Regions from separate parts of the Kitasatospora dryopteridis genome, predicted to be linked through region 2. Evidence: riboswitches for the same ligand, from Rfam matches in the RefSeq annotation. Region 2 holds a riboswitch; the other holds the start of a gene.
The links. A riboswitch is a leader RNA that binds a small molecule or an ion and turns the genes downstream of it on or off. The one in region 2 is predicted to bind cobalamin.

Region 1 (4,203 bases), 1.0 Mb from region 2:
CGCGGTCGGCGCCAGGGTGCTGGTGCTGACGCTCGGCGCGGCCTTCGGCTTCGGCGCGGTGATGGCGCTGATCGCCCACGCCTCGGCCGGCGGCGGCCTGCTGCTCGCCCTGTGCGTGCAGCGGCTGTGCAACATCGCGGTGGGCGGCGCCCTGCTGCTGGCCCGGGGCCGCGGGCGCTGGCCGGCCGGGCCCGGGGCCGTCCTGCGGCACCTGCCCGTACTGACCGCCGTGGGCGTGGCCGACGTGGCCGCCAATGCGACCTTCGCCGTCGCCTCCAACAGCGGGCCCGTGGCGGTGGCCGCCGTGCTGGCCTCGCTCTACCCGGTGGTCACGGCGCTGATGGCCCGCGGGCTGCTCAAGGAGCGGCTGCAGCGGGTGCAGGTGGTCGGCGCCGGCCTCGCGGTGGCCGGCACGCTGCTGCTGGCGGCGGGCTGACGCACCGTCCGCCCGCGCACCGGGCCGGCGGCCCGCGCCGCTCAGGCCTGCCGCTCCGGCGCCCACCGCTTCTCCACCCCGGCGATCCGCCAGTAGCCGATCGCCACCGCCCAGACCACCACGAACAGGCCGACGATGACGAAGCCCACGTTGTCCAGGCTCAGCCCGGCGACCCACCCCGTCACCGGGTCGGCCAGGCCGAGCTTGTCGTGCAGTACCGCCACCAGCTCGATCGTGCCGATGACGAACGCCACCGCGATCGACAGCCCGGTGATGGCCAGGTTGTAGAAGACCTTCCGCACCGGGTTGGAGAACGCCCACTGGTAGGCGAAGTTCATGAACGTGCCGTCCAGCGTGTCGAACAGGCTCATGCCCGCGGCGAACAGCAGCGGCAGGCAGACGATCGCGTACCAGGGCAGGCCCGCCGCAGCACCCGAGCCCGCCATCACCATCAGGGTCACCTCGGTGGCGGTGTCGAAGCCGAGGCCCAGCACCATGCCGACCGGGAACATCTGGCCGGGCCGGGAGATCGAGCGGGTGGCCCGGCCGAGGATGCGGTTCATCAGGCCGCGGGAGTCCAGCTGCCGCTCCAGCTCCGCCTCGTCGTACGAGCCGGCGCGCATCGCCCGGAACACCCGGAGGATGCCGAGCAGCGCGACCAGGTTCAGCGCGGCGATCAGATAGAGGAAGGCGCCGGAGGCGGTGGTGCCGATCGTGCCGAGCACCTGGTGCGTCGCCGACCCGTCGTCCATCAGCACCCCGGCCAGCTGCGCGCCGCCCGCCACCAGGGCGGCCATCAGCACCACCATCGAGGAGTGCCCGAGGGCGAACCAGAAGCCCACCGAGACCGGGCGCCGGCCGTCGGCCATCAGCTTGCGGGTGGTGTTGTCGATCACCGCGATGTGGTCGGCGTCGAAGGCGTGCCGCATGCCGAGGGTGTAGGCGGTGATGCCGAGGCCCGCGCCGAAGACCTGGGTGCCCACCTCGTACTTCTCCGGCACGACCAGCAGGAAGAGCGTGCCGAAGGCCGCGACGTGCATCGCGAGGATGACCGCCATCAGGCCGGCGGTGCGCAGGGTGTCCTCCCGCCGCCAGCGGAAGGCCGGCGGTCCGGGGGCGGTCGGCGGCGCGGCCGTACCGGTTGCGGGCAGGGTCATCTGCGGATCACGCTCCAGCACCTCGTGGAATGACGTCGTGAGATGCCGTGGCCGGTCTCCTGGCTCACGGGGAGGTTCCGACGGTGCCCGTACCCGGCCTTCCCAGGCGCGCTGCTGCGCCCAGTGACCCGCAAAGGGGTACGGATTGACTCCCCGTTCACAGTGGCGAGGGCCGCTCCGGACTCGGACCCGCGAGGGTCCTCCACCGGTCTTCCCGAACACCACGGCTGCTCCACCGTAGGGGTGACGGACCGACAGCTGCAAGCCTGCAGACCTGCGCAGGTGTCTGAGATCACGGTCGGACGGCCTGCAAGAATGCCGCCATGCACCTCGTCCCCGCCGACCGCACCGACCACCGCACCATCGACGGGCACCGGGTCTGCGAGGCCATCGCGGCGATCGGCGACACCGCCCGTGTCCGTACCTGGGCCGACCGCTTCGCCCTGCTCGCCGACCCCGGACGGCTGTCGCTGCTGCTCGCCCTGCACACCACGGGGCCGCTCGCCGTGACCGACCTCGCCGTCGCGGCCGGCATGCGCGACCCGGCGGTCTCCCAGGCGCTGCGGCTGCTGCGCGCCGCGGGCGTGGTCGCGGGCGAGCGGGACGGCCGCGTGGTGCGGTACCGGCTCACCGACCCGGCGGTCGCGGAGGTGCTGGAGCACGGCGTGCTCGGCCGTCCGGAGTGAGGGCCGCCCGGGTCGGAGCCGCCCGGCCGGGGGCCGTCCGGAGTGAGATCGGCTGCGCCGCACGCAGTATGACGGGGGATCGGCTTCGGCCAAGTTTTCTTGTCATGTCACCTTGAAGCAGCTCCGGTGGCCCATGCTTCCGGAGGCGGCCCGTCCGGGCCGCCGTTCCCAGGCTCCTGACGAGGAGACACCGTGAAGCTTCGCCGTACGTTCGCCGTGGGACTGCTGGCCGCAGCCGCCGCCCTGATCCCCGCGCACCAGTCCGGCGCCGCCGCCGGCGGCGGCCTGCCCTTCGGCTCGGCCACCACCGTCGGCCTCCACAACACCTACGACCCGGCCGCGTTCCCGTTCCTCGCGCAGAGCCTGGACACCGGCACCGGAATGATCGAGCTGGACGTCTGGACGGACACCGTCACCAAGGAGTGGAAGGTCAGCCACTCCAACCCGCTCGGCAACGCCAACAACTGCACCGCCGCGAGCAACCCCGCCCAGCTCTACAGCGGCGGCACCAACAAGAACCTCGAGCACTGCCTCGACGACATCCGGGTCTGGCTCGGCGCCCACCCCGGCAGCGGCCCGCTGGTGGTCAAGCTCGAACTCAAGGGCGGCTTCGCCGCCAACCGCGGCATGGGCCCGGTGCAGCTCGACAGCCTGATAGCCGCCCACCTGGGCAGCACCGCCTTCCGCCCCGCCGACCTGCTCGCCAGGCCCGGCGGCGGCTCGTACGCCACCCTCGACGAGGCCGCCCGGGCCGGCAACTGGCCGACCCGCGCCGCACTGGCCGGCCGGGTGCTGGTGGACGTCATCCCCGGCACCTTCGAGGAGGGCAACCCCTTCGACACCCTGCACACCGACGTCGAGTACGCCCGCCACCTGCGCGACCTGGCCGCGGCCGGGAAGATCGGCCAGGCCCAGGTCTTCCCGGTGGTGCACGGCGCCGCCTCGGGCGACCCGCGCGGCAAGTACGGCGAGACGAACATCCGGCCCTGGTTCGTGGTGTTCGACGGCGACGCCTCGGCGTACGTCGGCGGCATCGACACCGCCTGGTACGACAGCCGCCACTACCTGCTGGTGATGACCGACGCCCACAACGTCGCCCCCGCCATCAGCGGCACCGACCCGACCGCCGACCAGGCCCGGGCCCGGGTCTCCCAGCTCGCCGCCGCCCACGCCAGCATCGTCTCCAGCGACTGGCGGAAGCTGCCCGAGGTGCAGTCCACCGTGCTGCCGCGCGGCTGACGGCCCGTCGCGCCCTGCCCTGCCGCTACGGCAGGGCAGGGCGCGGGTGCCCGCCCGTCAGCGCTGCTGGCAGCCGGGGCACCAGAAGAGGTTGCGGGACACCAGGGACTCGGTGCGCACCGGCGTCTCGCAGACCAGGCAGGGCATGCCGGTGCGGCGGTAGACGTACACCTCGCCGCCGTGGTCGTCCACCCGCGGCGGGCGGCCCATGGCCTCCGGGGTGTGCTCGGGCCGCACGGTGTCGATCCGCCCTGCGCCGACGCCCTCGTGCATCAGGGCGACCAGGTCCGCCCAGATCGCGTCCCACTCGGCACGGGTGACGTCCTTGCCGGCCCGGTGCGGGCTGATGCCCAGCCGGAACAGCACCTCGGCGCGGTAGACGTTGCCGACCCCGGCCAGCACCTTCTGGTCCATCAGCAGGGCGGCGACCGTCGTCGAACTGCGGGCCATCCGGCGCCAGGCGGCCTCCGGGTCCGCATCGGGGCGCAGCGGGTCGGGGCCGAGCCGGTTGTGGACGGCCTTCTTCTCGCCGGGGCCCAGGAGTTCGCAGGTGTTGGGGCCGCGGAGGTCGGCCCATCCCTCGTCGTTCGCCATCCGCAGCCGGACCTCGCCGACCGGCGCGGGCACCTCGCCGGTGCCGAAGGCGAAGTTGCCGTAGAGGCCCAGGTGGATGTGCAGCCAGTCG
Region 2 (4,203 bases):
GAGGTCCAGCGAGTCCTCGGCGTCCAGCCACAGGCCGGGCAGCATCGGCAGCGTGCCCAGCACCGGACGGCCCGTCAGCTCCCGCAGCATCTCCAGCCCCGGCGCCAGCAGCCGCGCGTCCCCGCGGAACTTGTTGACGAACCAGCCCGCCACCAGCGACTGGTCCTGCGCGGACAGCAGCGCCAGCGTGCCGTACATCGCCGCGAACACCCCGCCGCGGTCGATGTCGCCGACCACCACCACCGGCAGGTTCGCGGCCGTGGCCAGGCCCATGTTGGCGATGTCCCGGTCCCGCAGGTTGATCTCGGCGGGGGAGCCGGCGCCCTCGCAGACCACCACCTCGTACCGGCTGCGCAGGTCCGCCAGGCACTCCAGCGCCCGCTCCAGCAGGACGGGCTTGCGCTCGCGGTAGTCCAGCGCCCCGACCTCGGCCACCGGTCTGCCGAGCAGCACCACCTGGCTGCGGCCGTCCGCCCCCGGCTTCAGCAGCACCGGGTTCATCGCCGCCTCGGGCTCCACCCGGGCGGCCTGGGCCTGCATCGCCTGGGCGCGGCCGATCTCGGCGCCGTCAGCGGTGACGAAGGAGTTCAGCGACATGTTCTGCGCCTTGAACGGCGCCACCCGCACCCCCTGCCGGGCCAGCCACCGGCAGATCCCCGCCGTGACCACGCTCTTCCCCGCATCCGAGGTCGTCCCCGCCACCAGCAGAGCCTTCGTCACGTGACACTCCTTCGCATGCGTGCAAACCCGGGGACGGGAATGGGCCACCCAGGGGCGCGTACTCCGATCAGACCGGTGCGCCCCGGGGCGGCCCGGCCGAGTGAGGTGCGTCCGAGGGCGTGGGCGGCCGTCGTCACCGCCAGCGCCAGCATTCCCACGCGGCGGGAGAGCCGGCAGGCGCGCTCGATGTCCGGGACGTCCACCGGCCGGAGTTCGGCGCCGAGGACGGGCCGGTGCTCCACCCTCCCCCAGCCTTCGGCCGGGGGGACCCCCGTCTCCGGGGGAACCCCGTCGCCGTACCGCAGGGTGCCGCCGAGCCGCACGCCGAGCCCGCCCGCGAAGGCCGACTCCGCCTGTCCGGCGTTGGGGCTGGGGTGTGACGACCCGTCGCGCCGCCAGACCTTCCAGGCGGCCCGCGGGTGCTCCGCGGCGGCGACCGTCAGCAGTGCGGTCAGCCGGGCACCGGGCCAGCCGGCCACGTCGTCGAGCCGGGCGGAGGCCCAGCCGAAGCGCAGGTGGCGCGGCGAGCGGTGGCCGACCATCGCGTCCAGGGTGTTGACGGCCCGGAAGGCCAGCAGCCCGGGGGTGCCGGCCAGCGCGCCCCAGGTGAGGGCGTTGACCACGGCGTCGGCGGTGTTCTCGGCGACGGACTCGACGACGGCGCGGGCGATCTGCTGCCCGTCCAGGGCGCTGGGGTCGCGGCCGCACAGGTGCGGCAGACGCTCCCGGGCGGCGGCCAGGTCGCCGGCCTCCAGGAAGCGGCCGATCGTCCGGGCCTCGCGGGTGAGGGAGGTACCGCCGAGCACCGTCCAGGCGGAGGCCGCGGCGAGGGCCGACCGTGCCCAGGGACGCCGCCGCAGGGCGCGGTCGGCGAGGACGGCGCCGGCCGCGACGGTGCCCACGCTCAGGGCGGTGAAGGCGGCTCCGGTGCCCCGGTGGTCGCGCCAGAGCCGGCGCTCCAGGCGGCCGGCCGCGGTGCCGAACAGGGCGACCGGGTGGCCGCGGCGGGGGTCGGCCAGCGCGGTGTCGGCGAGGTAGCCGGCGACGGCGCCCAGCAGGTAGGGGGAGGGGTTCACACGGGCCACGGCCCGGCTCCCCGGTCGGGGCGCAGCGGTGACCGCTGGGCAGCCTGCATGGCGGGCGTGTCCTCACTCAGGGTCCGCGCCCTGGATCGACGAACCGGCGGCGAGAGTCTCCTGGCTTCCGGGTCGGACACGCGCTCGGGCCTTCCAGCGGCCCTGTCGCGGACCGCCGTGACCATGCAGGTCGAGCGTGCTCCCCGGTGACAGTGGCGGGACCGCGCCGGACTCGCACCGGCTTCCTCTGCATGCCTCCGTATGGCCCCGAGATCCCATCACGCGTTCCGACCGGGAGTCAACAAAGCCTGTGGAGGGGTTGGTCACACACCGTCGCCGTTCCGGCCGCCCCGAGCCCCGTACGATCCTCCAGCCCCGGGCCCGGGCGGCGCGCCCCGCTTCGTGCGTTCGGCGAGTGGGTCGGTGCGCGCGGCCGCCCGTACGTTCTTGTCGCATGCGACGCAGACCGTCCTCCCCGCCGCCGGTGCCGTTCTCCCCGCAGGCCGCGCGGGCGCACCGCGCCGGGCTCGGCCTGACCCCGGAACAGGTCGCCGAGGCCATGGCCGCACACGGCGTCCGGCTGCTGCCCGCCCATGTGGCGGCCTGGGAGGCCGGTGAGCTGCGGCCCTCGGAGGAGGAGTTCGTCGCCCTGTCGAGGGCGCTGTGGTGCCCGCCCGCGCAGCTGATGGGCGTCCGCCCGGCGACCCTCCGCGACTTCCGGCTGTCCCGCGAGCTGACCAGGGAGCAGGCCGCCCGCCGGATCGGGGTCAGCGTGCAGACGTACGCCAGGGCCGAGGACACCGGCCACTGGGACGCCGACGAGGAGCAGAGCCTGGCACTGGCGCACGCGCTCGGGCTGACCCTGCGGGCGCTGGTGCACGTGACCGGCCGTCAGGACGAGCTGGAGCTCCTGCTGCGACAGGTCGTCGACGGCCGCTGGCAGGCCCGGCTGAGGGCGGTGGCCAGGCTCGTGCCCGTCCCGGACCCGGTGCTCGGCGGGGTCCTCGCGGACCTCCAGGACGAGTACCTCGTCCCCGCCCACTGGGGCTCCGCCGTCCCGGACGCCGCCCGCCCCCCGGCCCGCCCGCTCGCCGACCGCTTCTGGGAACTGCTGTCCCGGCCGGGGACGGACGTCCCGGTCTAGGGCTTGTCTGACAATTCCCGCCGCGCACACGACGCCGGATCATCCCGCCTGGACGTGCCGCCGCATCGCCCGAGTACGTCCAGTACGAGGCCGATACGGCGGCACGCCCAGCCGGGCGCCCGACGCCGCGTGCCAATGCGACGCGAATTGTCAGACAAGCCCTAGGAGAGCCTGAAGGCAGACGGGCGGCCGAACAGGGGCGCGCGGGCCCCCGGATCGACCTCTGCACCGCCGCCCGGACGGACCCGTTCGGGTGGCCGCGGTCCGGGGCCGGGCGTGGACTGGGAGCGCCATGTCCAGCCGCCCACCGGGGAGCGCCATGCGTTGGGGAACCGCCGCGATCGTCGCGGCCGCCGCCGTCGGGACGGGGGCCGCCGTGCTGCTGATCGGCCGCCGGGTGTCCGAGCGGGCCGTCCGCCCCGGTTTCGCGGGGATGGGACTGTCGGGCCGCGGCGGCGCCCGCCCCGGCATCCGGGTCCAGGACCTGGCCGCCGACCGGGTCACCCTCACCCGCAGCGTCGAGACCGAGCGCCCCGGCCGCTACGCCCTGGAGTGGACCGACGGCGGCCACGCCGTGATCGGCGACGTGCTCGCCACGGGCCCGCAGAGCGTCACCCGGCGGCTGCTCGCCACCGGCGCCGGCACGCTGCGCACCGGGACGGAGGTCCGGGTGACCGCCCGTACCGAGATCGGCGACCCGGCCTCCGCGCTCGGCCTGGACTTCACCGAGACCGTCGTCGACGGCGAGCTCGGCCCGATGCCCGCCTGGTACCTGCCGGGCATCCGCGGAGTGTGGGCGATCCTGGTGCACGGCCCCGGCACCGACCGGCAGCAGGCACTGCCCGTCCTGCCGGTGCTGCACGCGCTGCGCATGCCGGTACTGGTGGTCACCCACCGCGGGGACGAGGGCGCCCCGCCCTCCCCGGACGGGCTCGGGCACTTCGGCGAGACCGAGTGGCGGGACGTGGAGTCCGCCGTCCGCTTCGCCCACGCCCACGGCGCCGGCCGGATCGTGCTGTACGGCTGGTCGCTCGGCGCCACGATGGCCCTGCACACGGCGGCCCGCTCGGCCTGGCGCGACTCGCTGGCCGGCCTGGTGCTCGACTCGCCGGTGCTGGACTGGCCCGCCACCGTCCGCAGGGAGGCCGCCCGGGCCGGCGTGCCCGCCCCGCTCGCCGAGCTCGGTGCGCTGGCCGCCGAGGGCCGCTCCGGGGTCGACCTGGCCGGGTTCGCAAGGCTCGCGGCCGGCACCGACCTCCAGGT

Region 1: another riboswitch for cobalamin. It lies ahead of ACQ614_RS30475 (HoxN/HupN/NixA family nickel/cobalt transporter); the one in region 2 lies ahead of ACQ614_RS25730 (cobalamin biosynthesis protein).

What each region holds. Positions count from the first base shown of each region.
Region 1 is NZ_CP192749.1:6,744,557-6,748,759, reverse strand. Features, by position in the region: gene ACQ614_RS30480 (EamA family transporter) at 1-436, shown strand, start outside; gene ACQ614_RS30475 (HoxN/HupN/NixA family nickel/cobalt transporter) at 478-1,593, opposite strand; cobalamin riboswitch at 1,626-1,834, opposite strand; gene ACQ614_RS30470 (ArsR/SmtB family transcription factor) at 1,917-2,279, shown strand; gene ACQ614_RS30465 (phosphatidylinositol-specific phospholipase C domain-containing protein) at 2,472-3,518, shown strand; gene ACQ614_RS30460 (Fpg/Nei family DNA glycosylase) at 3,576-4,203, opposite strand, start outside.
Region 2 is NZ_CP192749.1:5,707,585-5,711,787, forward strand. Features, by position in the region: gene ACQ614_RS25725 (cobyric acid synthase) at 1-720, opposite strand, end outside; gene ACQ614_RS25730 (cobalamin biosynthesis protein) at 717-1,805, opposite strand; cobalamin riboswitch at 1,911-2,043, opposite strand; gene ACQ614_RS25735 (helix-turn-helix domain-containing protein) at 2,251-2,940, shown strand; gene ACQ614_RS25740 (alpha/beta hydrolase family protein) at 3,260-4,203, shown strand, end outside.